DNA from 2 places in the Rhodococcus sp. P1Y genome. Region 2 is predicted to be linked to the other one. Evidence: predicted binding sites of a transcription regulator. Region 2 holds the regulator's gene; the other holds the start of a gene.
What was found. The regulator HspR, encoded in region 2, represses chaperone genes until heat shock. The targets are predictions, from matches to a motif close to ANNTGAGTNNNNNNNACTCANNT.

Region 1 (15,731 bases), 1.7 Mb from region 2:
CCGATGCGTTCCTCGCGCACTACCGCAGCGTGCACGCGCCGTTGACCGCGAAGATGCCCGGCATCATCTCGTTCGAGTGGGGCGTGTCCGAGACTCTCGACGGATCGACGCCGGCCCATTTCGTCGTCGGCAATCTGAACTTCCCGTCCAAGGAGGACGCTATCGCCGCCCTCGGATCCGAGGAGGGCAAGGCGGGCGCGGACGACATGCCCAACTTCGCCGGTGCCGGCTTCGTCATGGATATGCACGAAGTCGAGGTCGCCTAGTGGTGTGGTTAGGTGCCCCCTGGGGCACCTAACCACACCACTGGCGGCAGAGCCGCTACAGGCCCAGATCGGCCAATCCGAGGAGCGAGCGGTACTCGAGCCCCTCGGCAGCGATGACCTCGTCCGCGCCGGTCGCCCGGTCCACGACGGTCGCGACGCCCACCACGGTGGCCCCAGCGTCACGGAGCGCCTTGACTGCGGTGAGCGGCGAATTCCCGGTAGTAGTCGTGTCCTCCACCACCAGTACTCGCTTCCCGACGATGTCGGGTCCTTCGATCTGACGCTGCATTCCGTGCGCCTTGGCCGCTTTCCGTACGACGAAGCCGTCGATCGGCCGACCCGCCGCATGGACGATCGACAGCGCAACCGGATCGGCGCCCATCGTCAGGCCGCCCACGGAATCGAACTCCCAATCCTCGACGAGCTCCCGCATGAGCGAGCCGATCAGCGCACTGGCGCGATGATGAAGCGTCGCGCGTCGCAGATCGACGTAGTAGTCGGCTTCCTTGCCCGAGGACAACGTCACCTTGCCGTGTACTACGGCGAGTTCACGAACCAGCTCGGCCAATTCGGTGCGCTGGGCATTGTCGGCCATTGCGGTTCCCTTCGATCGATTCGGTCCATGAATCTACCGACAACGATTCCGCCGAGCTACGCGGGCACGTCCTCGGACCTTCCGTCGACGGCAACTGCGGCGTGCTCGACGAACGGTTCGGGGGACGTGACCTTGAGAACCTTCGCCATCGGCTTCGTCGCGAACGACGTGCGAAGCAGTGACAACTTGTACGCGTTGTCGTTGTAGACACGCACGGCTCCGGCTATGCGCTTCTCCGTCGTCTCCAGGTCACTGGCAGGTCCCTGGAATGCCCAGTTCGACCGCAGTTTCGGATGAGCATCCGCTTCGGACAGAACAGCATGGACGGCAGCGGACAGCGCGTTCTCCGCCGCCGCCTGCGCGGGCAGCCCAAGACCGCGGTCGCGGACAGCCTTCGACCACGACCGGGCGCCGACGAGCTGGCGGACCAAGTCCTGGTCGAGCCCTGAGGATTCGACAGCGGCGATGAACGGCTCCAACTGCACGTGACGGCGATCCAGTTCGACTGTCACCAGCTGTCTGCTGGCCGCGGTGTTCGAACGGAATCGCCTCACTCGCCGTTCGACACTCGCCGCGTAGGCGAGAACTGCAAGAACGAGGATCAGTGCCACGATCACCAAAACAGTCACAAGGTTTGAATTTATCGGGGTTGATCGACACTCGCTCGCAGGCTCGCCCGGGAATGCCGCGGAAGTTAGGTCCGTCCGCGTCCGCGACCGACCAGATTGGTCAGCTTCCGCACCACGCTCGTGGGCACCTTGGTTCCGACGGCGGTGAGCACCTTGTACTGAGCACCGGGAACGCTGATGACCTTGCCCTTGCCGAGATCACGCATCGACTCGCGCACCACCTGCTCGACGTTCAACCACATGAACCGCGGGATCGTCGACATCTCGATGCCCGCACGTTGGTGGAACTCCGTCTTCACGAACCCTGGGCACAGCGCCTGTACCTGGACACCGGTGCCTGCAAGTCCTCCGGACAGGCCTTCCGAGAACGAGATGACGTACGCCTTGGACGCCGAATAGGTCGACCCGCGACCGGACAGGATGCCCGCCACACTCGCGACGTTGACCACGGTCCCCTTCGCAGCCGCGACCATCGACGGCAGAGCTGCACGGGTCAACTGCATCACTGCCGTGACGTTGACGTCGAGTTGCGACTGCAACAGATCCGGCTCGGCCGTCCAGAACTCGCCCGACGTACCGAACCCCGCGTTGTTGACGAGAAACTCGACGCCGCGGTGAAGGCGTTCTGCAACCGCGTCACGTCCCGACTGCGTGGACAGGTCGACGGCGATGATCTCCGAGTCCGCGCCGAACCTGATCCTCAGATCGTCCGCCAGTGCCCGCAGTTTGAGTTCGTTGCGCGCAACGAGGACAAGGTCGTAGCCGCGTGCGGCCAGATGGTGAGCGAACCCGCCGCCGAGACCCGATGTCGGGCCGGTGACGAGTGCTACCGGACGGACAGTGACTGGGGACGCTGGTTCGATCTGTTCGGCGGTCATGGAGAAGAAGGCTACGGGCTCGAGGTGACGCCTGTGGAAGCTCGGTTCGACAAGGCCGTCAGGAGTCGCTGGGCCGCCTATTGATGGGTGTTGGGCGGCTGGGCGGTTCGGCGCGAGAGACTGGCGACTGCCGGGGGGCAGGCCGGGATCCAGGCGCGGAGAGGTCGGGAGCCGAACGAAGAGGCGGGCGCACATCCGGGCGGCGTCCATCGGGCCCTGACCCCTCACGACCTGGCCCCTCACGCCCTGGAACCTCACGCCCTGGAACATTGCGGCTTGGAGTGTCGCGGGTGGGGGCATCGCGGCGAGGAGCATCGCGGCCGGCTGTGTCGCGGCCCGACGTGTCGCGGCCTGATGTATCGCGGCGGGGAGCATCGCGGCTGGGCTCCGGTGGGCGCGCCGAACCGGTGTCTCGACGGCGTCCGTCGTCGTTGCCGAGATTCTGTCTCCCGCGACGCTCCTGAGGTGGCGCCGACGCCCTCGCCGATCGGGACGATGACCCGGCAGCGGGCGGCAGCACGTGCAGCATCCCCGACAGCCGCGCGACGGCGTCGATCGCAGAATCCCAATCGCGCCCGGTGCTTCCCAGCGGCAGCGACCCGAGCGTCCAGTCGTTCTCACTCCAGATCAACGCCAGGTTTGCAGGTACTGATTCGGTGAACGCCGCCATTCGTTGATCGCACACGCGGCGGGCGACATCGATGTCGGTCGCAAAAACGACGCGGGGTCCGATCGAGCCGAGCAATTCCATGTCGGCTTCGCGAGGGGGCGGTGTCGACTTGAGACGGAGATCGATGTCCACACCGGAACCGACCGGCCGCTGGACTGCGACGATGGTCGCCGTCTCTTCGACGTCGAAAAGCACGAACTTCTCCCCGCGCCTAACGCCTCGCACGAGATCCACCGCAGTGGTGTGCTCCGGTTTGGCCAACGCCGCGCGTCCGAACTGCAACACGATGGCCTCGTCGTACGACGAGTACGTATAGCCCTGCGCCTTCGCCCACATCTGCCGCACCCGACCCACCTGGTCGCGCCGCGAGCGGTCGATATACAGAAGGGCGACTGCACCCACGAGGGCGATCGCTGCAAGTCCGAACCACATAGCCGTCATCGAACCCCAGCTTATAGTGCCCCTCCGGTTATCTATCCTCCGAGATCCGGCGTTTCGACGATGACGTCGGCAGTGATGGTCCCGTCCTGCATCGGACTGCCGTTGACAACGACCAGCGACCCGACCTGTAGCGACGATGCCTCGAACCCAGACAACGAGAGCACCTGCGTCTGCGGGGTGATGAGTACGGTCACCGGAGCACCGTCGATTCCCTGAATCGTCAGGGTCGAACCGTCGATCGTGGTGATGGTGCCGATCGCGGCTCCTGCACCGCCGAGAATTTCGGGAATGCCACCGGGAACCAATCCGCCGGACGTGGTCGGGGGCGCCAGCGGCGACTGACTCTGGGGCACCGTCGGTAGAGGCGCGAAGGACGTTGTCGGCGGACGGGAGGCCGTGGTCGGCTCAGCTCGTTGATTCGTGACGACGAGAATTCCGGCCAGCACGATGACGCCGAGCGCCGCAAGTGCCACCAAAGCGACGATCCATTTACGGGACGAGTTACCGCCCGGTCCCGGATCGCCCGCGGCGTAGGGCATCTCGCCGGTCTGGCTCGGTGGCCCATAGTTCTGAGTGGCGCCATAGTTCTGAGTGGCGCCATAGTTCTGGGAGGCGTAGTTCTGGGCGGCGTAGTCCGGTCCGCCATACTGCTGATTCGGATCGTAGGCCGGAAACACCTGCGTCGGGTTCGGTTGCTGCGAACCCGGATACGGCTGCTGGGGGATGCCGTACTGCTGGGGGTTCCCGTACTGCTGCGTGGGGTACTGCGCCGTCGGTTGATCCGGGTACTGCTGCCCACCCGGGTACTGCTGCCCACCCGGGTACTGCTGGCCACCCGGGTACTCGGGGGCGACCGGGTACTGCTGGGTCGGCTGGTCCGGCAGCGGCCCGGAGTCCGGGTAGGCCTGCCAGGCCTGGGTGGAGGGCTCGGAGTCCGGGCGGTCCGGCGGTGGGTTCGCGGTGCCGTCGTCCCACGACCGGTCGCGAGGATCATCCGGAGAAGTCATGCACCGAGGGTACGTCGCGCAGAAGGCCCACCGGCAGCGGCCGGTGGGCCTTCTCTTTGTCGTATGCGGCGCTAGCCCTAACCCAGGACCAGACCGTCCCCGTCTGCGGAGATATTGACCGGAACGACGTCGCCGTCGCGGACCTCACCGGCGAGCAGCAACTTCGCCAGCTGATCCCCGATCGCCTGCTGGATCAACCTGCGCAACGGACGAGCGCCGTACAGCGGGTCGTATCCGCGGGCAGCCAGCCAAAGTTTGGCGGGCGAGGTCACGTCGAGTGTCAGTCGGCGTGCCGCGAGGCGCTTGGCGAGGAAGCCGAGCTGGATGTCGACGATCGACTCCAACTGGTCCTCGGACAAGGCGTCGAACACCACTACGTCGTCGAGACGGTTGACGAACTCCGGCTTGAACGACCGCCGGACCGCGTCCATGACCTGCTCTCGCGTTCCGCCCGCGCCGAGGTTCGACGTCAGGATCAAGATCGTGTTCCTGAAGTCGACGGTGCGGCCCTGACCGTCGGTCAATCTGCCCTCGTCGAGGACGGCGAGCAGAATGTCGAACACGTCGGGGTGGGCCTTCTCGACCTCGTCGAACAGCACCACCGTGTACGGACGCCTGCGTACCGCTTCGGTGAGCTGTCCGCCTGCCTCGTAGCCCACGTAACCGGGGGGTGCACCGACGAGTCGCGCCACAGCGTGCTTCTCGCTGTACTCGCTCATGTCGATGCGGACCATCGCGCGTTCGTCGTCGAACAGGAAGTCCGCGAGTGCTTTCGCGAGCTCGGTCTTTCCGACGCCGGTGGGACCAAGGAACAGGAACGAGCCTGTCGGACGGTTCGGATCGGCGACGCCTGCCCGAGCTCGCCGGACGGCATCGGACACCGCTTGTACGGCGTCTTTCTGCCCGACGACACGCTTACCGAGCTCGTCCTCCATCCGCAGCAGCTTGGCGGTTTCCCCTTCGAGCATCCGACCTGCCGGGATGCCCGTCCACGCTGCGACGACGTCGGCTACGTCGTCCGGCCCGACCTCCTCCTTGAGCATGAGGTCGTCTTGCGCGACGGTTGATTCGGTCTTCTGCGCGAGTTCCTTCTCCAACGTCGGGATTCGGCCGTACCGGAGCTCGGCAGCCTTGCCTAGATCGCCGTCGCGCTCGGCCCGCTCGGACTCCCCGCGCAGGTTCTCGAGCTCCTCCTTGAGAAGGCGCACCGAGTCGATGGCGTTCTTCTCGTTCTGCCAGCGTGTGCTCAGTTGGGTGAGCTTCTCCTGCCCGTCGGCCAGTTCTGCACGCAGCTTCTCGAGCCGTGCCTTCGACGCGTCGTCGGTCTCCTTCTGCAGGGCCATCTCCTCGATCTCGAGGCGCCTCACAGCTCGTTCGACCTCGTCGATCTCGACGGGACGCGAATCGATCTCCATGCGGAGTCTCGACGCGGCCTCGTCGACCAGGTCGATTGCCTTGTCCGGCAGGAACCGAGACGTGATGTACCGATCGGAGAGAGCCGCCGCGGATACGAGCGCGGAGTCCGTGATGCGGACACCGTGGTGCACCTCGTACCGCTCCTTGAGACCACGCAGGATGCCGACTGTGTCCTCGACGGACGGTTCGCCGACGTACACCTGCTGGAATCGACGCTCGAGCGCTGCGTCCTTCTCTATGTACTTGCGGTACTCCTCGAGCGTTGTCGCACCGACCAAGCGGAGTTCACCGCGCGCGAGCATCGGCTTGATCATGTTGCCCGCATCCATCGCCGACTCGCCGGTCGCGCCTGCGCCGACGATGGTGTGGAGCTCGTCGATGAAGGTGATGACCTGGCCTGCGGAGTTCTTGATGTCGTCGAGAACCGCTTTGAGCCGCTCTTCGAATTCACCTCGGTACTTGGCACCAGCGACCATCGAACCCAGATCCAGCGATACGACGGTTTTGCCGCGCAAGCTCTCCGGCACGTCGCCGGCGATGATGCGCTGAGCGAGTCCTTCGACGATGGCGGTCTTGCCGACGCCGGGCTCACCGATGAGAACCGGGTTGTTCTTGGTGCGGCGCGACAACACCTGCACGACACGGCGAATTTCCGTGTCACGGCCGATGACCGGATCGAGCTTGCCTTCGCGGGCCTGCTCGGTCAGGTCGGTGCTGTACTTCTCGAGCGCCTGGTAGGTGCTCTCGGGGTCGGCACTGGTGACGCGTGCGCTGCCGCGAACCGTCTGGAAGGCGTCGCGCAGCTCGTTCGGGCCGGCGCCGTGGCCGGTCAGGAGCTTGGCTACGTCACTGTCGCCCGTCGCCAGGCCCACCATGAGGTGTTCGGTGGAGACGTACTCGTCGTCGAGCTCGGTGGCGAGGTGTTGAGCTGCGGTGATGGCGGCGAGCGCTTCACGGCCGAGTTGCGGCGTCGTGGTGGACCCTGTTGCAGACGGAAGCCGATCGACGAGCGTCCGAGCTTCACCGCGCACCGTCGCTGGATCGACGCCGACGGCCTTCAACAGGGGGGAGGCGATGCCGTCGGTCTGATCGAGCAACGCCACCAACACATGCGCCGGACGGATGTCCGGGTTTCCGGCCGCGGATGCGGCCTGCAGAGCAGCACTGAGCGCCGCCTGCGTCTTCGTGGTGGGGGTGAAACTGTCCACCGGTCACCTGCTTTCTACTGGAGAGAACTTGATGTCGGTGTGTACAACGTAGCAAGAGTTGAGTCTGTTCCGCTCAAGTTAGAATTTCTCAGGATTCTTCTGTGGCCTGCGGTGCACATACGGGATACTCTCGTCCGGTCTACTTTGGAACCGTCCAGCTACGGTGGGGGTTGATTGATGCTCAGTGCACAAGCAATCTCCTTGGTTCGTGCCGGTTTCAAGTCCGTTTTGGCTGCTGAGGATGGGCCGGCCCAGTTGGCGCGGTCGTTCTATGCGCAACTGTTCGTCGAGAATCCCGAGTTTCGCGCCTTCTTTCCCGCGTCGATGGACCAGCAACGTGACCATTTCGTTCGCGCACTGGCACACGTCTTCGACAATCTCGACAAAGACGAACGGGTCGCGGAGTTCCTTCAGCAACTCGGACGCGATCATCGCAAGCACGGTGTCGACGGGTCCCACTTCCGGGCCGGTGCATCGGCTTTGATCGCCGCGTTCCGCAACTTCGTCGGCAACGAGGTGTGGACGGATGAGGTCGAGGACGCATGGCACGAGACTCTGGCACTCGTCACCGACAACATGGCCGTCGCCGCCGACTCCGACGAACTACCGCCGTATTGGGGCGCGACCATCGTCGAACATCAGCGAGTGCTCGACGACCTGGCGATCATCAGGCTCCAACTCGACGAGGGCATTCATTACTTCCCCGGCCAGTACGTCAGCGTTCAGATTCCGCAGCGCCCGAAGTTGTGGCGCTACCTATCCCCTGCGATCCCGTCCAACCCGCAAGGCGAGATCGAGTTCCATGTCCGACGCGTCTCCGGCGGTTGGGTGAGTCCGGCAATGGTGACCGAGTCGGTCGTCGGTGATCGATGGGCCGTGAGTCCACCGTTGGGTGGATTCCAGGTCGACCGAAGCATCGACGAGGACGTATTGATGATCGCCGGTGGCACCGGCCTCGCCCCGCTGCGGGCGCAGATCATGGACATGGCTCGGCGCGGAAAGAATCCGCGCGTCCATCTGTTCATGAGCGGGACCTATCCGCGCGACCTGTACGACGCGCAGACCCTGTGGCAGTTGTCTCTGTCCAACCCCTGGCTCACAGTCGTCCCCGTCACCGAGGAGGACGAGGATCCGTGGTGGCATTCCGGTCCGACGCCCGAGCTGCCGTGGGGAATGCATCATCGGTTGCACGGGTCCATCGGGAAGGTCGTCACCCAATTCGGTTCGTGGGCCGACCGACAGATCCAGATCTGCGGATCCCCGGCGATGGTGCGCACGACGCTCTACGCCCTGCGCAAAGTCGGCACGCCAATGGAGCACGTGCAACACGATCCGCTGTAGGCAGCTCCGCCTAGATCTTCGCCCGACCCTGCCAGTACGGATCGCGGAGCTTGCGCTTGTACAACTTTCCGTTCGGATCGCGGGGCAGTTCGGCTGAGTAATCGACGGACTTCGGAAGCTTGAATTTCGCGAGCCGCTCGCGAGCGAACACCATGAGCTCCTCGGTCACTGCGTCGCTCGGTTCGATCCCGGATTCCAGCTGCACGACCGCTTTGATCTCTTCACCCCAATCTGCATGTGGCACACCGAATACCGCGATATCGGCGACCTTCGGATGGGTTATGAGTTCGCCCTCGATCTCGGCGGGATAGATGTTGACGCCGCCAGAAATGATCATGTCGGACTTGCGGTCACACAGAAACAGATAACCGTCCTCGTCGAGGTAGCCGATATCCCCGAGCGTGAACAGATCTCCGACGCGTGACTCCTCGGTCTTGGCCTTGTCGTGGTGGTATTCGAAGCTGGAGCCCCCCATTCGCATGTAGACCTGTCCGGGTTCGCCGGCCGGAAGTTCACTTCCGTCGTCGCCGAGAACCTTCACCACGGAGTTCGGCCACGCGGTGCCGACAGATCCCGGTTTGCGCAGCCAGTCGCCTCCCGAGATGACGGTTCCTCCGCCTTCGGTCGCCGCGTAGTACTCGGTCACGACCGGGCCCCACCAGTCGAGCATCCGACGCTTCACTTCCCGCGGACAGGGCGCAGCACCGTGGATCATCACCCGCAGTGAGGACACGTCGTACTTCGCGCGAACGTCCTCGGGCAACGCAAGCAACCGATGGAACTGAGTGGGAACCATGTGACTGTGCGTGACGCGGTGCCGGTCGATGAGCGCGAGCATTTCCTCCGGATCCCACCGATCCATCAGAACAGCTTTGTGGCCCAACTGAATCGAAATGGTCACGAAGTTCAACACCGCCGTGTGATAGAGCGGTGAACCGCAGATATGGACGTGATCGTCGAACGGTGCAATCCCGAAAATCGAAAAGAACCCACTCGACGCAAGAGGTACCTGGTCCGGGTCCGCGCCGGTGAGCGGACGTCGGACGCCTTTGGGCTTTCCGGTGGTTCCCGACGTGTAGAGCATCGGCCCGCCGGTGGTGCGGGTTTCGGGTAAAGCGTCGGACTCCCCCAGGTCCTGTAGCGGAGTGAAGCCCTCGATCTCACCGACCGAAAACCGATTCTCGACGCCTGATTCCGCCGCGGCCACCGACGCCGCTTCCGCGAAACGATCGGACGCCACAAAAGCTTTGGCCTCGCTGTCCTTCAGGATGTACGCGACCTCGGGTCCGGTGAGGTGCCAGTTCACCGCGACGATGTAGAGCCCGGTCTGGAAGGCTGCGAAGTAGAACGCCACGAGATCTGCACTGTTGTGCAGCATCATCACGACACTGTCGCCGGGTCGAAGACCGAGGTCCTGAAGCCCACGGCCGTATCTGTTTGCGTCGGAAACCAATTGGCCGTAGGTCCACGAGCGACCGTCCGGATCGACCAATGCGCTCCGTTCCGGTTCCTCGGCGGCGATGTTCCAGAGTCCACCCGTACGCGTCGCAGTCGTCATGCCTCAAATCTAGAACGTGTTCTACTACTTGAGCAAGGCCCCGAGCTCGTGGATTCGCGCCACGCTGTCCGCGGTCACCAACAACATGGTCACGCCCGCGTCCTCCCAGCGCTTCACCTCGCCGCGCACATGGTCGGCGTTTCCGATGATCATCGTCTCCGCCACCATCTCGTCGGGCACGAGAGCCGCGGCCTCCTCCTTGCGGCCGGACATGAACAACCGTCCGATCTCTTCGACCTCGGCGTGATACTCCATGCGCTGGTAGACCTGCGCGTGGAAGTTGAGTTCCGGTGCGCCCATGCCCCCGACGTAGAGAGCAATCGTCGGCTTCATACGAGCTATCGTCTCGACCCGATCATCGGTCAGCACCACCTGGCACGTCGCAGCGATCTCGAAGTCCTCTCGGCTGCGACGTGCACCCGGCCGCGCGAACCCCTCGTCGAGCCACTCGTCGTACATCGGCGCAAGACGGGGTGAGTAGTAGATCGCGAGCCAGCCGTCGGCGATCTCCGCTGTCAGCGCTACGTTCTTCGGACCCTCTGCACCGAGCCAGATCGGCAGGTCGGCGCGTAACGGGTGGGTGATCGGCTTGAGCGCCTTGCCGAGCCCCGTGCCTTCCGCGGGTAACCGATAGTGAGACCCCTCGCTCGTCACCGGAGCTTCGCGCGCCAGGACTTTTCGCACGATCTCGACGTACTCGCGGGTGCGCGCCAACGGCTTGGCAAATGGTTGCCCGTACCAGCCCTCGACGACCTGCGGACCGGACACCCCGAGCCCGAGAATTGCGCGCCCACCACTGAGGTGATCGAGCGTCAGAGCATGCATCGCGCAGCTCGTCGGCGTGCGAGCAGACAGCTGGGCCACCGACGTGCCGAGCCCGACCCGTGACGTCCTCGACCCCCACCACGCGAGCGGGGTGAAGGCGTCCGATCCCCAGGATTCGGCCGCGAAGATCGCCGAGAACCCGGCAGCTTCCGCCGCGTCGACCAGTTCACCCACGCCCGAAGGCGGCTGCGCACCCCAATAGCCGAGCTGTAATCCGAGCTTCATTTTCTTAGCCCTCCATCCGACTGGTCTTGCCACCATAATAAGAACCTGTTCTACTCAGAGTGTGACTATGGTGAACACACCACTCAGCGCACCTCTGAACAACGCCTTCGATTACACCCGCTCGGTCGGGCCGACAATCGGAGCGTTCTTGACGGGCCTGCGCCGCAAGCAGATCATCGGCGGACGAGGGAGCGACGGGAAGGTGTACGTGCCACCTCCCGAATACGACAGCGCCACAAAGGAACCCATAACCGACTTCGTCGACGTCGGGTCCTCGGGAACCGTAGTCTCGTGGTCCTGGGTGACGACGCCGTACGACGGGCATCCTCTCGAGCACCCGTTCGCCTTCGCACTGATCCGTCTCGACGGTGCCGATACCGCCCTGCTTCACGCCGTGGACGCAGGTTCGGCGGAGCAGATGTCGACCGGGATGCGCGTTCACGCCCGGTGGGCGGAGAGCCGGGTCGGCGACATTCACGACATCGCGCACTTTCTGCCGGGAGACGGCGACGAACCAGCAGAAGAGCCGTCCGGCGATCCGGTAGCCATGATCACGTCACCGCTACGGCTGGAGTACAAGCACTCCGCCTCCGCCGAAGAGAGCTACTACCTCCGGGGACTTGCAGAAGGACGGATTCTCGGCGGACGTACCGATTCCGAGGGCAAGGTGTACGTGCCACCTCGCGGTGCCAGCCCGACCGACGGACGCCCGACGGCCGAGCAGGTCGAACTTCCCGATACGGGAATCGTCACCACGTACTGCATCGTCAACGTCCCTTTCCTCGGCCAGCGCATCAAACCGCCCTACATCGCCGCCTACGTACTGCTCGACGGCGCCGACATCGCGTTCCTGCATCTGATCCTCGAATGCGAACCTGCCGAGGTTCGCATGGGCATGCGGGTGGCGGCGAAATGGAAACCTCGCGAAGAGTGGGGTTACACGCTCGAGAACATCGAATACTTCCGTCCGACGGGTGAGCCCGACGCGGAGTACGACACCTACAAGCACCACCTGTGAAGGGCGAGCAATGACCGACATCGCAGTAGTGGGCTTCGCCCAGGCGCCCAACGTAGCGGAAACCGCAGGCACCACGAACGGTGTGGAAATGTTGGTGCCGTGCTTTCGTCAGCTGTACGACGAACTCGGAATCACCAAGTCCGACATCGGTTTCTGGTGTTCGGGATCATCGGACTACTTGGCCGGGCGCGCGTTCTCGTTCATCTCCGCGATCGATGCGATCGGCGCGGTGCCCCCGATCAACGAGTCGCATGTCGAGATGGATGCTGCGTGGGCGTTCTACGAGGCGTGGATCAAGTTGATGACCGGCGAGGTCGAGACCGCATTGGTGTACGGGTTCGGCAAGTCCTCCGCGGGTTTGCTTGCCAAGATTCTTGCACTGCAGCTCGATCCGTATCTCGTCACGCCGCTGTGGCCGGACTCGTTCTCGCTCGCCGGGATTCAGGCTCGTGCCGGGATCGACGCCCGCAAGTGGGACGAGCGAGCGATGGCGGAAGTAGCCGTCCGCAATCGCGCCAACGCACATCCGTTGGCGCAGTTGACTGGAATTCTGGATGTAGCGGAGTTGCTCGCAACCGACTACATCGCCGATCCGCTTCGCGCGCACGATTGCGCACCGGTGACCGACGGGGCGTCGGCGATCGTCCTCGCGTCCGGTGACCGCGCTCGCTCACTGCGAGACAATCCCGCATGGATCACTGGAATCGAGCATCTCGTCGACTCGCCCAACTTCGGCGCACGGGATCTGACGACGGCACCGTCCGCATACAACGCGGCGCTGAAGGCGTCGGGCGGGGATCTTGCCAGTATCACCGCGGCAGAACTCCACGCACCGTTCACGCATCAGGAATTGATTCTCTCCGAGTGGCTCCCCGGCGACGCCACGATCAATCCGTCCGGGGGCACCCTCGTCGGGAATGCAATGTTCTCCGCGGGGCTCGAGCGAATCGGCCACGCCGCAACGCGGATTTTCGACGGCAAGGACAGCCGAGTGCTGGCGCACGCAACGAGCGGCCCACTGCTGCAACAGAATCTGGTCACCGTTCTGGAGGGGAAATAAGTGAGCAAGCAACCTGCCGCGGTCATCGGCACCGGCCAGACTCACTACGTCGCCAAGCGTCACGACGTATCGATGTCCGGTCTCCTGCGCGAGGCCATAGATCGAGCGATGCTCGACGCCGAGGTGTCGTGGGACGACATCGACGCCGTCGTCGTCGGCAAAGCCCCGGACCTGTTCGAGGGTGTCATGATGCCCGAGTTGTTCATGGCCGACGCCATCGGAGCCACCGGCAAACCGCTGCTTCGCGTGCATACCGCAGGCTCCGTGGGAGGTTCGACCGCGGTGGTGGCGTCCTCGCTCGTGCAGTCCGGGGTCCACCGGCGGGTTCTCGCAGTCGCGTGGGAAAAGCAGTCGGAAAGCAACGCCATGTGGGCGTTGTCGATTCCGGTGCCGTTCAACATGCCCGTCGGGGCCGGCGCGGGTGGCTACTTTGCCCCGCACGTGCGTTCCTACATCCGGCGGTCGCATGCACCCGAGCACATCGGCGCAATGGTGGCGGTCAAGGACCGACTGAACGGGAGCAAGAACCCGTATGCACATCTGAGGCAGCCCGACATCACCCTGGAATCCGTTCAGGCATCTCAGATGCTGTGGGATCCAATTCGATACGACGAGACCTGCCCGTCCTCCGACGGAGCGTGCGCAATCGTCATCGGCGATGAGGAGACTGCTCGCAGCCGCGAAGCCGACGGCAAGAAGGTCGCCTGGATACACGGAACGGCCATGCGTACGGAGCCGACGACTTTCTCCGGCCGCGACCAGGTGAACCCACAGGCGGGCCGTGACGCCGCAGCCGCATTGTGGAAGGCCGCAGGCATCACCGACCCCCTGACTGAGATCGACGTCGCCGAAATCTATGTGCCGTTCTCGTGGTTCGAACCGATGTGGCTCGAGAATCTGGGATTCGTCGGCGAGGGTGAAGGTTGGAAGCTGACCGAGGCCGGCGACACCGCGATCGGTGGGCAGTTGCCCGTCAATTGTTCCGGCGGGGTGCTGTCGTCCAATCCGATCGGCGCGTCGGGGATGATCCGTTTCGCCGAGGCTGCAATCCAAGTAATGCACCGCGCAGGTGATCACCAGGTAGAGAATGCGAAGAAGGCACTCGGCCATGCATACGGCGGAGGGTCACAGTATTTTTCGATGTGGGTCGTAGGGAGCGAACAGCCGTGAAATACACCGTCGGGATCGCAATGACGCCGTTGCACGAATTGACAGCGCTGGCACGAACAGCCGAGGAGTGCGGCTTCACCTCCATTGCGCTACCGGACTCGTTGTTCTACATGGAAACTCAATCCGCCGACTATCCGTACACGCCGGACGGCTCGCGGATGTGGACCGAGAACACGCCCTGGGTCGACCCACTGATCGCGGCGGCGGCAATGGGCGCGGTGACTTCGAAGATCGAGTTCTACACGCAGGTGCTCAAACTGGGCTCTCGCAACCCGCTGCTGCTTGCGCGCCAGGTCGGATCGGTTGCGGCACTGACCGGTAACAGGTTCGGCTTCGGCGTTGGAATCGGCTGGGCACCTGAGGAGTTCGAGTGGTGCGGCGTTCCGTACGCCAAGCGCGGCAAGCGCGTCGACGAAATGATCGACGTCATCAAACTGATCCTCGGCGGCGGCATGGTGGAGCATCACGGTGAGTTCTACGACTTCGACAAGTTGCAGATGAGCCCCGCTCCGACCAAACCTGTTCCGTTCTACGTGGGCGGGCATACGGACGTGGCCCTGAGGAGGGCTGCGAAGGTCGGCGACGGCTGGACCTCGGCAATGATCAAGTTCGATGATCTGGTGTCCGTCATCGCGCGCCTGAAGGAACTGCGAACCGAGTACGGCAAGGCCGACGAGCCGTTCGAGATTCAGACGGTCTGCATCGACCGCTTCGGCAAGGACGGATACGCCGAACTCGAGGATGCAGGTGTCACCGACATCATCACCGTGCCCTGGATCTTCGACGGCATCGGATTCGACGGTCCACTGGAGGCAAAGCAGGAATCGATGAGAAAGTTCGCCGAGAAATTCATCGCCTGATAGCCCAGTGGCACGGTTAAGCGCCCGCAGGGGGCCTTAACCGTGCCACTGGGGACTAGTGCTTCACCGGACATCCACCGGTGTAATCGACCTGAAACTCCTTGACCCCGTTGAGCCACCCGGACCTCAGGCGACGTGGATCGCCGAGCTTCGAAATGTCCGGGATGTGGTCTGCGATGGCATTGAACATCAAGTTGATCTCCATGCGCGCGAGATTTGCACCGATGCAATAGTGCGCCCCATGTCCGCCGAATCCGACGTGCGGGTTGGGGTTGCGCAGAATGTCGAACTTCTCGGGCTCGTCGAAGACCTCGTCGTCGAAGTTCGCGGAACTGTAGAACATCGCGACCCGCTGGCCCGCCTGGATCGTCACCCCTCCCAGTTCGACATCTTCCTTCGCAGTGCGCTGAAAGGCGACGATCGGTGTTGCGTAACGGACGATTTCGTCGGCAGCGGTCTCGGGCCGTTCCTTCTTGTACAACTCCCACTGATCGGGGTTGTCCATGAACGCAGCCATGCCGTGTGTGATGGCGTTGCGAGTCGTCTCGTTACCTGCCACAGCCA
Region 2 (15,731 bases):
GACGAGGTCGATCGCCTCGTCGGCCGCCGGGCCTGCGGATAAGTCGCCGAGGACGATGTTCGCGCCCGACCGAGCGAGCCCGATCGCTTCGGCCCTGCCGAGCCCCGATGCCGCGCCGGTGACGAGGGCGACCCGTCCGTCCAGTCGTACTTGTTCGTCGTTCACGGCTCGAATGTAGAACGTGTTCTTGTTTATAGCAAGGAGGCTATGGCCGCCAGCGAAGCGCTGCGCGCGGGCACCCCGCGATGGCGTCGTCGATCGCGGCCTTGTTCTCTGGCAGGTCGGCCGCGTCGGTGACGATCAACTGATCGTCGTCGTCGAGCTCGAACACATCGGGAGCCAGGCCAACGCATACGCCGTTGGCCTCGCAGAGATCGAAGTCGACCTCGACCATGTCCGCTCCTCTCGGTGGGGGCTTCGCCCCCGTGCGTGCGTAGTGACACCAGGGCGTAACTACGCACTCACCGGGGGATATCAGTCGTAATACTAGAACCTGTTCCACCTCGTGTGCAATGATTCCACCAGCATGGAACGTGTTCCAGAAACGAGGCCACCAATGCACATCGCGTACACCGAGAAGCAGGCAGCGCTGCGCGAGGAGCTGCGCTTGTATTTCGCGCAACTGATCACCCCCGAACGGCGCGAGGCGTTGAGTTCGACCTCGGGTGAGTACGGCGAAGGCACTGTCTACCGCGACGTGGTTCGCCAGATGGGCCAGGACGGGTGGCTGGCACTCGGCTGGCCCACCGAGTTCGGCGGTCAGGCGCGCTCGGCGATGGATCAACTCATCTTCACCGACGAGGCAGCCATCGCAGGCGCACCGGTGCCGTTCCTGACCATCAACAGCGTTGCCCCCACGATCATGGCGTTCGGCACCGAGGAGCAGAAGTCCTTCTTCTTGCCCCGCATCGCCGCAGGTGAGCTTCACTTTGCGATCGGCTATTCCGAACCCGAGGCCGGTACCGACCTGGCGTCGCTACGAACCACCGCGGTGCACGACGGCGACGACTTCGTCATCAACGGTCAGAAGATGTGGACGTCCCTGATCCAGTACGCCGACTACGTGTGGCTCGCCTGCCGTACCGATCAGGATGCACGCAAGCACCGCGGCATCAGCATGCTCGTCGTCCCCACCGACGCCGACGGCTTTTCCTGGACGCCCGTGCACACCATGGCAGGCCCCGATACCAGCGCCACGTACTACCAGGACGTCCGTGTACCCAGCAACGCCCTGGTGGGGGAAGAAAACCGCGGCTGGTCCCTGATCACCAACCAGCTCAACCACGAACGGGTCGCTCTCACATCCGCGGGTCCGCTGGTGGCGTCACTGCGCGAGACCCGGGCCTGGGCCCAGAACACCAAACGGCCGGACGGCACCAGGATCATCGACCAGGAATGGGTACAGATCGCACTCGCGCGCGTGCACGCAAAGGTCTCGTACCTGGAACTGCTGAATTGGCAGATCGCCAGCGCGGACTCTTCCGAGCTCGGTCCCGCCGACGCGTCGGCGAACAAGGTGTACGGCACCGAACTCGCGACCGAGGCGTACCGCGCACTCATGGAAATCCTCGGCCCGTCCGCCACACTCCGCCAGGGTTCACCAGGAGCGCAGTTGCACGGCAGACTTGAACGCTTGCACCGATCCTCGCTGATTCTGACCTTCGGCGGCGGCACCAACGAGGTGCAGCGCGACATCATCGGCATGACAGCTCTCGGGCTTCCTGCCTCGGCTCGCTAGGAGTAGGCATGGATTTCACCAAGACCGAGGCTCAAGGCGACCTCGCCGACCTCACCCGCGACCTCGTCGCGAAGTTCAGCACCAACGACACTCAGCGACAGCTGGATTCGAATCCGTCGAGTATCGACACCGCGCTGTGGAACGCACTGGTGGCCGGTGGGCTCACGGCAGCAACAGCACCGGAAATCGTCGGCGGCGACGGGTTCGGCATTCTGGAGGCCACGTCCATAGCCATCGAGCTCGGCCGGGGTCTGGCAGCAGTTCCGCTGGTCGTCAGCTCCGTTGCTGCAGAGGCGATCACCGAGTTCGGTACTGCTGACCAGCAGGCGGAGTGGGCAGCTCCTGCTGTCCGAGGTACGAAGATTCTCACGCTGGCGATCGACGAAGAACACGGCGACGACGTGCTCGATCCCCTCACTCGTGCCGAGTCGACCGCCACCGGATGGACGGTGAGCGGAAGCAAGATTACCGTCGACAGTGCCTCTGCTGCAGATGGATTCGTCGTGACGACGACGCATGGTGTATTTCTCGTCCGCGCCGACGACCCGGGCGTCACCGTCACACCTCAGCACGGCGTCGACAATCGCAGTCTCGGTATCGTCGACTTCGACTCCGTCGAGCTGGGCCACGACAGACGGCTCGACGGCGAGGACGTGGCCCGGTGGATCCGAGCCCGCATCACACTGGCCACGTGTGCGTACCAGGTGGGCGTACTCGAGGAATCGTTGAAGGTCAGCGCCGACTACGCCCGTGAACGAGTGCAATTCGGCAAACCGATCGGCAGCTTCCAAGCGGTGGCACAACGACTGGCCGACGCCTACATCGACGTCGGCGGTGCGCGTCTCACGCTGTGGAAAGCCGCGTGGGCGCTCTCCTCGGGCGAGCCGGGTGACGACGAGGTTGCCGTCGCCAAATTCTGGGCCGCCGACGCAGGCCACCGCGTCGCGCATACTCTCGTGCACATACACGGCGGAGTCGGGCTCGACCGAGATCACCCGGTCCACCGTTACTTCCTCGCCGCCAAACGAGGTGAGTTCGCATACGGCGGTGCCACCGCGCAACTTCGGCGGCTCGGCTCGTCGTTGGCATCCGTTCCTGCGTGATGTCCACTGTTGCCGATCTACTGCTCGCCCGGTCTTCGGACACCGAGACGGCACTGCTCTTCGACAACCAACGCGTCACGTGGGCCGATCATGTCCTGATGTCGAGGAGGTGGGCGGCGTGGGTCGACAGCATGCTCGACGACGCTTCACCGCCGCACGTCGGTGTCCTACTCGACAACGTCCCCGAGTTCTCCTACCTGCTCGGCGCCGCCGCGCTGGGCGGCTTCGTCCTCGTCGGACTCAACGCGACGCGGACCGGAGCGGCCCTTACCGACGACGCCTCGCGCACGCACTGCCAGCTGATCCTCACCGATTCCCGACGGCTCGGCGACATCGAAGGCGCGTTCGATATTGCGACGGTCGAGCTGGCCGAGCCGTTCGATCTGTCCGGCACCGCGGCCCGCGCCGACGATCTCCTCGCGCTCGTCTTCACCTCCGGCACGAGCGGCGATCCGAAGGCCGTGCGCTGCACCCACGACAAGATCGCGGGGCCGGGAAAAATGCTCGCGTCCCGGTTCGAGTTGGGCCCCGCTGACACCGTGTACGTGTCGATGCCACTCTTCCACTCCAACGCCATCATGGCGGGCTGGTCCGTAGCCCTGGCGTCAGGCGCCAATCTCGCGCTTCGTGCAACGTTCTCGGCCTCGAACTTCATCTCCGACGTTCGCCGTTTCGGCGCGACGTACGCGAACTACGTCGGCACTCCGCTGTCGTACATCCTCGCCACACCGCCGAGGCACGACGACCGCGACAATCCCCTGCGAGTGGTCTACGGCAACGAGGCGACGCCAGGAGCCGCAGCCGTCTTCGCGGACCGATTCGCGGTGCGAGTTGTCGACGGTTTCGGATCCTCGGAGGGAGGGATATCGATCGCGCGGACGCCCGACACGCCCGCGGGCGCACTCGGGCCGATACCGGACGGCGTCGACATTCTCGATCCGTCCGGCACGAGTTGTGCCGTAGCTCGTTTCGATCCCGGTGGCGCGTTGGTCAACGACGGCGAGGCCGTCGGCGAGCTCGTCAACACAGCAGGGCCGGGGATGTTCTGCGGGTACTACGACGACGATGCCGCCGACGCCGATCGCATGCGCGGAGGCATGTACTTCAGTGGCGACCTCGCCTATCGGGACGCCGACGGGTACGTCTACTTCGCCGGCCGGTCGACGGGATGGCTGCGGGTCGGCGGAGAGAATCTCACTGCTGCCCCGATCGAGCGAATACTTCTGCGTCACCCAGAAATTCATGCTGTCAGCGTGTACGGCGTTCCGGCTACCGGACCGGGCGACCGGGTGATGGCGGCAGTCGTGGCACCGGAGCACATCATGGACGAGTTGCCCTCGTTCCTGGCCGACCAACCCGATCTGGGAGTGCGAGCCAGGCCCGAACTCGTGCGGGTATGCACAGACCTTCCTCGGACCGCGACTCACAAGGTTCTTGCTCGCGAACTGCAACGGCAGCGGTGGAACACCGCCGATCCGGTGTTCAGATCAGCGGACGGCTGCGGGCGCTTCGAGAGGCTCTCCGAGCGTGACCGGCGGGATCTGGATAATTCGGTCGACACCGCCAGAGCGCGCTGATAGCTTCACTCGCGTCAGCTTTTCGAAGTATCGATTCATGGTGAGGAGGGAATTTCGCATGGTCATTCGGCGTACGGCCGCGTCTGCGGCCCCTCCAGTCCAGTTTCCTTAGCCGGCCCGTAGATCTCGGGTCGGCCCTTCGAAGGGCTTCCCAGTGTCTACACACAGCACATCTCCGTCCACACACAGCACATCGCTTTCGACCTATGGATTCGACGGCCACTGGCGCGAACTCGCTGCGTCCGTCACCTCCCCTGGCGAGCCCGGACGCGTCACCGTCGTCGATCGCGGCAGTTGTGGTGTCGGGATGGAGACAGGTTTTCGTCATGTTCGAACTTCTCGACACAACGTGTGCACCGGCGACTGGGTAGTCGTCGACAACGAGACGGTCACTGCAGTTCTGCCGCGCCGCACCGCGATCGTCCGGGCAACGGCGGGAGGAACATCCGCCTCCCAGACTCTGGCCTCGAACGTCGACACAGTCGTGATCACCGTCGCAGCAGATGTCGGGCTCGACCTGGGTCGCGTCGAACGCTACCTGGCACTGGCGTGGGACAGCGGTGCGACGCCGCTACTCGTGGTCACCAAGTGCGACAAATCAAGTGCGGCTTCATTCTTGGTCGACGGCTTGCTTTCTGCCGCGCCTGGAGTGTCGCTGGCGACGGTCAGCTCGGTCACGGGAGACGGAATCGACGAGTTGCTCGGCCTACTCGTCGGCACGACCGCGGTAATCGGTCCGTCGGGGTCGGGCAAGTCGACGCTGGCGAACACCCTCGTCGGCGAGGGAGCACTCGACACGGGCGACGTACGCGCCGCCGACTCGAAGGGCAGACACACCACCGTCCGACGCGAATTGCTACGGATGCCGGTCACCGGCCAGTGCATCATCGACACACCCGGGCTCAGGTCGGTCGGGCTGGTGGCGTCGGAAGCTGGATTGCACCAAACGTTTTCGGATATCGACGAGCTGGCGGGGCTCTGCCGGTTCAACGACTGCTCGCATCGCTCGGAACCGGGATGCGCGGTTCGCGACGCGGTCGATCCCCGTCGGATCGCGAACTATCACCGCCTGGAACGCGAGAACCATTGGGCAACAACACGTCGGGACGCAAGAGAAAATCAGAAACGACTCGCCGAAGCCAAAGCGATCTCGAAGGCGCAGAGGCGGATGTACAAGGCTCGAAACGAGTGGTGAATCAGTCGAACAGAGTCGGGGATTCCGGTTCCGTCGTCGCCGGCTTGGCAGCGTCGACAGGGGACGCCTTACGAACCACGGACAACGTCGTGGTTCGCACCGACAGTCGATGGCCACCATGATGCTCGAGTAGCGCAAGGCCCTGCCGGATCTCGAGTACCTTCCACGGTCCGGCATGCCCGTTCGCCTGAACCAGGTCGCCTACTGCGATCTCGGAAGCCACTGCTTTGTCTCCAATCGACTAGGGTCGTGCTCGTCGAGTGTCAACCCTAGTCGACGGGTCCCTGCAGATGGGTCACCGCAGCTCGTTGAGCCTTTTCACCGCATTCTCGTAGCCGGACACGAGCTCGCCGACGATTTCCGATACCGGGCGTATTTCGTTCATCCTGCCCACGATCTGCCCGACGGGCATGGCCACCACATCCGGATTCTCGGCCTCGTTGATGCGCTGATGCGCCTCGCTGACCAGGATGTTCTGCAGCGGCATCGGGAGCGGGCTCGGAGCGTCGGGCTTGTCCCAGGCATCTGTCCACTTGGTTTTGAGCAGCCGCGCAGGCTTGCCCGAATAGATTCGTGTGCGGACAGTGTCGCTCGAGGTCGCCGTCAGCAGCGCTTCCTGCATCGCCGACGGTTGTCCGTCATGCCGTGCGCCGAGTCGATACTCGGCCGCGGTCAACCACGTCGACCCCATCCAGACTCCGTGCGCCCCGAGGGCCAACGCGGCCGCTACCTGACGTCCGCTGCCGATTCCGCCCGCGGCCAGCACCCGTGCCGAGTCGCCCACGGCGTCGACGATCTCGGGAAGCAGAACCATCGACGCGATCTCGCCGGTATGACCGCCGGCCTCGTACCCCTGAGCGATGACGATGTCGACGCCGTTCTCCACGTGCCGACGAGCATGTTCCGCCGTGCCGGCCAACGCTGCAACCGGCACGTTGTGCTCGTGCGCCTGGACGACGACGTCGTTCGGCGGTGACCCGAGTGCGTTGGCGATCAACGCGATCCGATGCTTGAGCGCAACATCCACATGCGAGCGTGCGACCGAATGAAGCCAACCGAGCACGCCCTCGTTGCGGGCCGCATCCTCGTCGAGCGGCGGCACCCCCAGCTGCTCGAGAGTGCGGTCGATGAACGCTCGGTGCTCGGCGGGGATGAGCTCGTTCAGGTCCACCGAGGCGCCCTCGGTCGGAATCTTCGCAGGCATCACGATGTCCACGCCGTACGGTTTCCCGTCGGTGTTCTCGTCCATCCACGTCAGAACCGCATCGAGCTCTTCGGCGTCGTTGAAGCGCACGCAGCCGAGTACGCCGAGACCGCCGGCCCGACTGATCGCTGCCGCAACGTGTTCGGACGGTGTGAAACCGAAGATCGGGTAGTCGATCCCGAACGTGGCACTGAGTTCGGTCCGCATCAGCGCACCTTGTCCGACAGATGTGCCACATTGACCTCGTCGGCGGGCCTGAGCTCGGTCTGCGCGACCGCCCATCGATAGTCCGGCTTGCCTGCTGGGGAGCGTTTTATTTCGTCGACGAACCACACCGCTCGCGGAACCTTGTATCCGGCAATCTCTTTCCGCGCGCAGGCGTCGAGGTCGGCGAGAGCTGGACGGTCGGAGCTTCGAGCCTGGACGACCGCTGCCACCGTGTGGCCGAGGCGCTCGTCGGGGACGCCGACCACGATGGCGTCGAACACCTCGGGGTGCGATTTCAGCGCACCTTCCACTTCCTCGGGGAAGACCTTCTCACCGCCGGTGTTGATCGACACCGAGCCGCGACCGAGCATCGTGACGCTGCCATCGGCCTCGACCTGCGCGTAGTCACCCGGGATCGAATACCGAACTCCGTGGATCTCCTTGAACGTCGCTGCGGTCTTCGCCTCGTCCTTGTAGTAACCGACTGGAATGTGCCCACGCCGTGCGAGCAAACCTGTTCTGCCGGAGCCCGGTTCGACGGGATGACCGTCCGCGCCCAGCACCGAGGTCGACGCGTCGATCTTCACCCTCGGCCCGCCGGTGTGTTCGGTTCCCTTGGTGACGACACTGAGGCCACCGAAACCGGTCTCCGACGACCCGATCGAATCGGTGAGCATTCGGTTGGGCAGCAACTCCAGGAACTTCTCCTTGATGCTCGGCGAGAACAACGCAGCGCTACTGGCCATCAGGTACAGCGTCGACAGGTCGTAAGGCTTACCGTCCGGCCCGCCCTCGATCAAGGCGTCGAGCATCGGACGCGCCATGGCGTCACCGGTGATGAAGATCAGATTGATGCCGTGCTTGTCGACCAACTGCCAGATGGCATGCCCGTCGAAATCGGGGTGCAACACTGTCTTTCCGCCACCGAACAGGGACTGGAAGGTGGCCCACTGCGCGCCGCCGTGAATCATCGGCGGGATCGGCATCCGCGTCATGACGGGGTTGTTCGCACCCATCTTCGCCAGGTCCCACTCATCTTCCAGGTACTCCCCGGTCATGAAGTTGATACCGCCGCCGAGCACACGCCACACGTCCTCGTGGCGCCACATGACGCCCTTGGGGCTGCCCGTGGTTCCGCCGGTGTAGAGCATGTAGATGTCGTCGGGGCTGCGCTCGCCGAAGTCGCGCTCGGGCGAGGACTGGGCGAGAGCGTCGTCGTAGGAAGTCTGACTGTCGTCCCCGTCGATCACGACGGTGGTCTCGAGTAGCGGGCACAGTGGCAGCACCGCGGTCACCTTGTCGGTGTATCTGCCTTCGTGAATGAGGGCAACCATGTCCGAATTTTGGAAGATGTACTGCAACTCGTTCTCGACGTACCGGTAGTTGACGTTGACCACCACACCGCGAAGCTTGAACACCGCGATCATGGACTCGATCGTCTCGATGCCGTTACGGCTGTACACACCGACCTTGTCACCCGGTCCGACTCCCTGTTTCTGCAGGTAGTGAGCGAGTCTGTTGGTTCTGTCCTCCATCTCGGCGTAGGTGATCTCACGATCTCCACACACCAGTGCCACCCGGTCGGGGACCAGGTCTATTGCATGTTCCACGAGGTCTGCGATGTTGAGGGCCACGTGACAAAAGTAGAACGTGTTATCGTTTCTGGCAATAGCCAATTGGAGACCCAGGTCACATAGAGCGGGAGTATGACAACAGTGTCCTCGATCGCACCGGAAACAACTGCCGAATCAGCACATGCGCTCGTCGAGAAGCGCGGCCACGTTCTCATCGTCACGATGAATCGCCCCGAGGCGCGCAACGCGCTCTCGGGCGAAATGATGGCGATCATGCGCGACGCCTGGGATCGGGTCGACTCCGATCCCGATATTCGCGTTGCGATCCTCACCGGCGCAGGCGGGGCGTTCTGCGCGGGCGCCGACCTCAAAGCAATGACGTCCACCCACCCGGGAGACAGCTTCTCCTCGGGCGGATGGGACATGTCGAAGATCGAGGCCCTGCTCAAGGGCCGCAGACTCACCAAGCCGTTGATCGCGGCGGTGGAAGGCCCAGCGATCGCGGGCGGTACCGAGATCCTGCAGGGCACCGATATCCGCGTCGCCGGCGAGAGCGCCAAGTTCGGTGTGTCCGAGGCGAAGTGGGGACTGTTCCCCCTCGGCGGGTCAGCAGTACGGCTGGTGCGTCAGATCCCGTACACCGTCGCAGCCGATATCTTGCTGACGGGCAGGCACATTCGGGCGCACGAGGCGTTGCAGATCGGACTGATCGGCCATGTCGTTCCGGACGGTCAAGCACTCGAGAAGGCGTTGGAGTTGGCAGATCTGATCGCCGCCAACGGCCCCCTTGCCGTGCAAGCGATCCTGAAGACCATCCGCGACACCGAAGGAATGCACGAGGAAGAAGCGTTCAAGATCGACGCCGAACTCGGCGTTGCCGTCTTCAAGAGCGATGACGCCAAGGAGGGCCCCCGGGCCTTCAGTGAGCGCCGGAAGCCGTCGTTCGAGGGTCGTTAGCGGCTCCGCCGCCTGTGCGTGCGTAGTTACGTCGGAGTGTCACTACGCACGCACGACCCCCACCCTCCCTCGTGAGTGAATAATTACGCCGGGACGTCACTACGCGCGCACGGGCGGGAAGAGCCGCACACCCGGCGGCCATTTTTCGTCGGACCTCGATGCAACTATGCGCGCATGAATCTCAGAAGCGACTGGCAGCGGCTCCTCGACGATCAGCTGGGCATGGTGAGCGCCGCTCAACTCCGCAAGCACGGACACACGGCACGCGCGACTGCACACCGCATCGAATCCGGTGATTGGCTACAGGTTCTCTACGGCGTCATATCGGTCACCAATGGCCCTCTGACCAGGCCTATGATGGCCCACGCTGCCCTCGTCTACGGCGGCGGCACGTCGATACTGAGCCACGACACCGCAGCCGAGTACTGGGGAATGCACCGGGCGTCCGACGGTCCGGTCCACATCACCGTGCCCTACGGTCGATCTGCAGTGGACCAGGGCCCAACTTTCAGGCCGGAAACCCGCCGACCGACAGCCGCCGCTCATGCGGCGGTTCACCCTGGAGTAGTCGTGCACAGGTCGCGAGCCATCCAGCACACCCGAATCGACGCCGGGTTGCCGATGACGTCCAGCGCGGACACCGTCATCGATCTCGCTACCTCTGCTCCGACGGCTCGCGAGGGCACGATTGCCTTCGTCGGCGCCGCCAGCTCGGGGAAGGTCTCCCTGGCGGCCATCCGTCTTCGCCTCGAGCAACGGCGACCATGGAGGTATCGAAAGGCAATCGAGGACACCCTCGATCTGCTCACCGGCGGGGTTCAGTCGGCTCTGGAGCACCGTTATGTACTGGATGTCGAAGCTGCCCACGGGCTCCCTTCAGGAACGCGCCAAGGGCGAGTTGTCGTCGACGAGCGTGTCTTGTTCGAGGACGTCGACTACAGCGCACACGGAGTTCCGTTGATCATCCGGTTGGATGGCGCGCGCTATCACTCGGCGAGCAGCGTGAAATTCCGCGATCGCCGACGCGACAACGCCGCTGAGATGGCGGGCCGGCCCAGGCTCGTCTATGGCTGGGAGGAAGTCACGCGCACACCCTGCGAAGTCTACGAAGAGGTCCGGTCGGTCCTGGTTCGAGAGGGGTGGAGTGACAGCTCGTATCCGTGCCCGTCGTGCAGCCCGGTACGCATCAGCGCATGATCGCCTCTTCGGGGGTGCCGTTGGCGAGAAGTGCTGCAACCGTGGCCGCCTCCATTCCAGGAGAACCACACACCAGGACCTGAGAATCGAGGAAGGGCTCCTGCACACTCATGACGTCGGCGAGGCTGCCTTCCCAGCAGTGCTCGGGCCCGAAAACGCCGGTGGTGCCGTCGATCTCGGAACGGATGGTGTCGTGCCATCGATCCGGAGCCCACGGGTCCTTCAACTGATCGACGACGGGAACGATTGTCAGCCAGGGCAACTCGGACGCAAGGATCCACAGTAGATCGGCCGCGTACAGGTCACGCGGCGACCGACCGCCGACGAACAGCGTGACCGACGGCGGAGTCTCGCGCCGCGCCAGATCGAGGATCAACGACCGCATCGGAGCGAGCCCGGTTCCGCCGGCAATCATGACAACGTCCCTACCCGAGTCGTCGATTCGCAACGAACCGGCTGGATCTCTCAACTGCCAGATGTGACCGGGACGAGTTTCGTTGACAATCGATCCGCTGACCCAGCCTGCGGGCACAGCACGCACATGGAACTCGAGCTTCCCGTCCAGTGACGGCGGCATGGCGCTCGAGTAGCGCCTGCTGAGTCGCGCGTTCTGGGGAACTGTGACCTCGAGCGACTGCCCTGCTTCGAACGGGATGGCGTCTCCGACCAGCCGAATCACAGCCAGGTCGTTGCGGAGTCGATGGTATTGCACTACCTCGGCGTTCCACGTCTGCATGGACCAAGCCTAGGCGGAAGTCCCGTCGCGCTGCGCGCCCGTGCGCGACGAGTGACATCCCGACGTAACTACCCGCTCACGAACAGCCCAGAGATCGTGAGTGGGTAATGACATCCCGGCGTAATTACGCACTCACGGGCGGCGGAGCCGCACGTCACCACGGGTCGTGCCGGACCGCCTGCAGATCGACGCCTGCGCCCTGGAGTCGGAACTTGGTGGTGTTGATCATCGAGGGCGAGCCCACGATCTGAATGTCGCGATCCGTCCACGCACCGAACTCCGCGACTACTCGGCCGATCTGCCCGACGATCGGCGACGACCCACCGGCCGCGGTCGGGTACCGCGGGCCGTCGTACCACCACGGGTCGGTCTCTTCCTCGACGATTCCGACGACGGACAACCACGGGTTGATGGCGGCGATCTGCTGCAACGTCGGCAGGTCGTACAGGTCGCAGGGATATCTCCCGCCGTAGAAGACATGTACGCGTGGGTTGTCGGTGCGCAATGCCATCTCCATCAATTGCGACCGGATCGGCGCAATTCCGGTTCCCGACGCGATCAGCAGGCGGTCCCTGCCCTGCGCCGTGTGCCGAGTCATGCTTCCCAGCGGAGAGCCAAGTGTCCAGCGGTCGCCGATTGCGGTACTTCCAACCAGGGCAGGGCTGACCCAGCCGCCGGATACGCGTCGGATGTGGAACTCGATCTCTCCCGCAGCGTTCGCCGGGATCGCGGGCGAGAGGTACCTCCACATACGGGGCCGACTGGGGATCGAGACACTCACGTACTGACCTGCGCTGTAGTCCAGTGGCTCGTCGAGCATCAGTCGTACGACCGACACGTCGTCGAGCACGCGTTGATGATCGACGACGGTGGCCTGCCACACCGGAGGTCCGTCGTCGGCGTCTGCCGCCTCGATCATGGTTCCCGCCATCACGGCGATCACCTCACGCCACGCTGAATCGACCTCGTCGGTCCACATCTCGTTACCGGCGAACTGCTCGATCGCCGTGATCAGTGCGTCGCCGACTGCCGCGTAATGCGCATCGACAACGCCGTACTTCCGGTGATCCCGTCCCAATTGCGCCAGAAATGGCAGCAGCCGATCGAGATCCTCGAGTTGATCGATTGCGTAGCCGATAGCCGTCACCAATTTGTCCCGCTGAGTCTCCATCGAAGCAGGAAAGAAATCGCGGACGCCTGGATTGCGGGCGAAAAGAATGGCGTAGAACGACCGTGTCAGCTTTTCGGGCCCACCCTCGACTGCAGCAACCGCTTTGAAGGTGGTTCTGACAAGCGAAATCGTCCGAGCATCCATCTCTCGAACCCCCTATCGTCACAACGTGCACGCAGCGTGGCTCGCTGGCTGCTGCGATTGGCACGGAGTCTAGCCCAGCTACCGCCTTCCGACGCATCGAGGAAATCCGAGTGACCGTATCGGGCGAGCATAACCGTCGAATTGCCCGAGAACGCTCGTGGACCAAACTCCTTGACACAAATATGTTGGGCCCCATCGAATTACAGGTCTTTTCAGCAACTGTTCGAGGGCTTAGGATTTCGAGCGTCGATCAAGATCGAACTTGTGCCAATCGAAACGGGGTAGGCGAATCGTGACTGTCGCTGTCGGGGCGGGCTTGAAAGAACCAGCGAAAAAGCGGAAACTACCGTCGCCCGACCTGTCCTCTCGACTGACCGAATGTCGCGACTTCTTCGCCCTCCCGGAGCTCTCGCACCTCCCGGCCGAACGAAAGTCTCGGGCGCTGGACGAACTCCGAGCGACCGGCACCTACGTTCAATCCGCCGAGGAGATCCTGATCGGCGCGAAGCTGGCATGGCGAAACCACGCGCGGTGCGTCGGGCGAAAGCACTGGCGCACGCTCAAGCTTCTCGACGCCAGGCATGCCACCACCGCCGAGGACATCGCCGACGCATGCTTCGAACATCTTCGTGTGGCGACCAACGGGGGCGCTCTGCAGTCGGTCGTGACCGTCGGCCCACCCCCGCTGCCCGACGGTCGCGAATACCGAATCATCAGTCCGCAACTCATTCGGTACGCGGGATACCTGGGTGACGACGGTTCGGTTGTCGGCGACCCGGCGCACCTCGACCTCACTGCCCTTGCGATCCGGCTCGGCTGGCGCGGCGAAGGAACTGCCTTCGACGTGTTGCCGTTGATGATCCAGACACCCGAAGAACCGATTCGATGGTTCGACGTTCCCCGTGAGCTGGTTCTGGAGGTCGACTTCGAACATCCGAACTACCGATGGTTCGCCGGGCTCGGACTGAAGTGGCACGCGGTGCCTGCAGTCTCGAACATGGACCTCGAGATCGGCGGCGTTCGCTACCCGTGCGCACCCTTCAACGGGTGGTACGTCAACACCGAAGTAGGTGCCCGAAACTTCAGCGACACGGACCGGTACGACATGCTGCCGACCATCGCGAAGAAGCTTCGCCTCGACATGAGCTCGGACCGCACCCTATGGAAGGACCGCGCGCTCGTCGAGCTCAACCGAGCCGTCATCCACAGCTTCCGCGAGTCGGGGGCGTACATGGTCGACCACCACACCGTCGCCAAGCAGTTCGTCGACCACGTCGACCGCGAAGCCAAAGCAGGACGGGAATGCCCGACGGACTGGTCGTGGATCAATCCGCCGATGTCGTCCGGCATCACCCCGACGTTCCACCGGCTCTACGATCCGCCGGACATGGACATCAGACCGAACTTCGTCTCGCGTGGCTCGTCGGGATGCCCGTTTTCCTGAGGTCTCAAGTGAGCGAATGTCTCATTCGGTCACCCTCGGCCAACACCCGAACACGACGAAGCCCGCCGACGCACTGGCATCGGGGGGCTTCGTACAGATTCAACGCTGGTTGCGCGGCTTCCAGACTACGAGAGCATTGCGCTGGATGGGCACGAGATCTCGTCGGTAACCGGCGTGAACGTTTGCCAGTTCCTGTGCGAGTTCGGACACCCGCGCTTGTAGTGCCTCGACCTGATTCGTCAGCTCGATTATTCGCTTGATGCCCGCGAGGTTGACGCCTTCGTCCTGCGACAGCCGCTGCACTTCGCGGAGAAGCGCGACGTCACGAGGTGAGTATCGACGCCCACCTCCGGTGGTCCGGTGCGGGGTCACCAACCCGAGGCGGTCGTAGGTTCGCAGGGTCTGGGCGTGCATTCCTGCCAACTGGGCCGCGACGGAGATCACGAACACCTGGGCGTCGGGATCAGCTTGTCCGGGAGTGGACTGACCCGATCCTGGCAGCGGGGGAACGGTCATCAGACACCTGCCCACCCGGCCCGCGGGTCGAATCCGCTGGCCTTTTCGGCTTCCAGATATGCCTGCAACGCTTCGGTTGCCGGGTCGTCGAGCTTTTGTGGCACTGCAACCTTGACGGTGACCATCAAGTCACCGGGGTTACCCGTCTTCTTCGGAACGCCGCGACCACGGACTCGGAGTACTCGTCCGTCGACCGTTCCCGGTGGGACTTTGACGCCGACGCGGCCGTCGAGAGTCGGGACGGACAGCGTCGTTCCGAGCACGAGTTCGCCGTAACTGACCGGAACGGTGACCGTCAGATCGTCACCGCTGCGTCCGAATACCTTGTCGGGGCGGACGCGGACCGTGACGTAGAGATCGCCCGACGGAGCCCCGCGCAGCCCGGCTTCGCCTTGGCCGGCCAGCCGGATCTTCTGGCCGTCGGACACTCCCGGTGGCACGCGGACGGTGATGGTTCGGGTGCGGTTCTGGACGCCGGTACCGCGGCAATCGACGCATGGGTCGTCGATGATCGAACCGGTTCCGCGGCAGTCGTCGCACGGCTCGCTGAAGCCGAACGCGCCTTGGTTGCGGTTGACGACGCCTGCGCCGTTGCATTTGGGGCACACCCGCGGGCTGGTTCCTGGTTTCGCTCCGCTGCCATGGCACGTCGTGCACGACGACGGGCTCGTGAGGCGCAAAGGAACGGTGACGCCCTGCGTCGCTTCGCGGAATCCCAGAGTGGTCTCGGTTTCGACGTCGCTTCCGCGGCGCGGGCGGCTGCTCGCCGGCCGTTGTTGCGTCCCGCCGCGGTTGAACAGACCACCGAAGAGGTCGCCGATGCCGCCGTCGCCGCCGCCACCCTGCCCGAAGATATCGCCGACGTCGAAGCTCTGTCCGCCGCCGCCGAATCCTCCTGCGCCGGGGCTGAAGCCTCCACCGCCGCCTTGTCTGCCGAAGCCACCGGAGGCGAAGAGGCGCCTGGCCTC

Region 1: a site for HspR is predicted at 7,167-7,189, ahead of clpB (ATP-dependent chaperone ClpB). Genes of this name have one in related genera too.

Annotation. Positions count from the first base shown of each region.
Region 1 is NZ_CP032762.1:5,763,381-5,779,111, forward strand. It holds gene D8W71_RS26765 (EthD family reductase) at 1-266, shown strand, start outside; gene pyrE (orotate phosphoribosyltransferase) at 322-861, opposite strand; gene D8W71_RS26775 (LemA family protein) at 918-1,490, opposite strand; gene D8W71_RS26780 (SDR family NAD(P)-dependent oxidoreductase) at 1,556-2,368, opposite strand; gene D8W71_RS26785 (hypothetical protein) at 2,427-3,479, opposite strand; gene D8W71_RS26790 (DUF5666 domain-containing protein) at 3,512-4,486, opposite strand; gene clpB (ATP-dependent chaperone ClpB) at 4,564-7,110, opposite strand; gene D8W71_RS26800 (FAD-binding oxidoreductase) at 7,288-8,451, shown strand; gene D8W71_RS26805 (acyl-CoA synthetase) at 8,462-10,009, opposite strand; gene D8W71_RS26810 (LLM class F420-dependent oxidoreductase) at 10,034-11,059, opposite strand; gene D8W71_RS26815 (Zn-ribbon domain-containing OB-fold protein) at 11,127-12,077, shown strand; gene D8W71_RS26820 (thiolase domain-containing protein) at 12,088-13,137, shown strand; gene D8W71_RS26825 (thiolase domain-containing protein) at 13,138-14,307, shown strand; gene D8W71_RS26830 (TIGR03619 family F420-dependent LLM class oxidoreductase) at 14,304-15,167, shown strand; gene D8W71_RS26835 (cytochrome P450) at 15,223-15,731, opposite strand, start outside.
Region 2 is NZ_CP032762.1:1,588,717-1,604,447, reverse strand. It holds gene D8W71_RS07560 (3-oxoacyl-ACP reductase) at 1-174, opposite strand, end outside; gene D8W71_RS07555 (ferredoxin) at 206-394, opposite strand; gene D8W71_RS07550 (acyl-CoA dehydrogenase family protein) at 557-1,738, shown strand; gene D8W71_RS07545 (acyl-CoA dehydrogenase family protein) at 1,747-2,841, shown strand; gene D8W71_RS07540 (AMP-binding protein) at 2,841-4,418, shown strand; gene rsgA (ribosome small subunit-dependent GTPase A) at 4,573-5,613, shown strand; gene D8W71_RS07530 (hypothetical protein) at 5,615-5,836, opposite strand; gene D8W71_RS07525 (NAD(P)H-dependent flavin oxidoreductase) at 5,909-7,024, opposite strand; gene D8W71_RS07520 (acyl-CoA synthetase) at 7,024-8,658, opposite strand; gene D8W71_RS07515 (crotonase/enoyl-CoA hydratase family protein) at 8,731-9,555, shown strand; gene D8W71_RS07510 (hypothetical protein) at 9,730-10,752, shown strand; gene D8W71_RS07505 (FAD-binding oxidoreductase) at 10,742-11,488, opposite strand; gene D8W71_RS07500 (globin domain-containing protein) at 11,643-12,803, opposite strand; gene D8W71_RS07495 (nitric oxide synthase oxygenase) at 13,120-14,247, shown strand; gene D8W71_RS07490 (heat shock protein transcriptional repressor HspR) at 14,347-14,763, opposite strand; gene dnaJ (molecular chaperone DnaJ) at 14,763-15,731, opposite strand, start outside.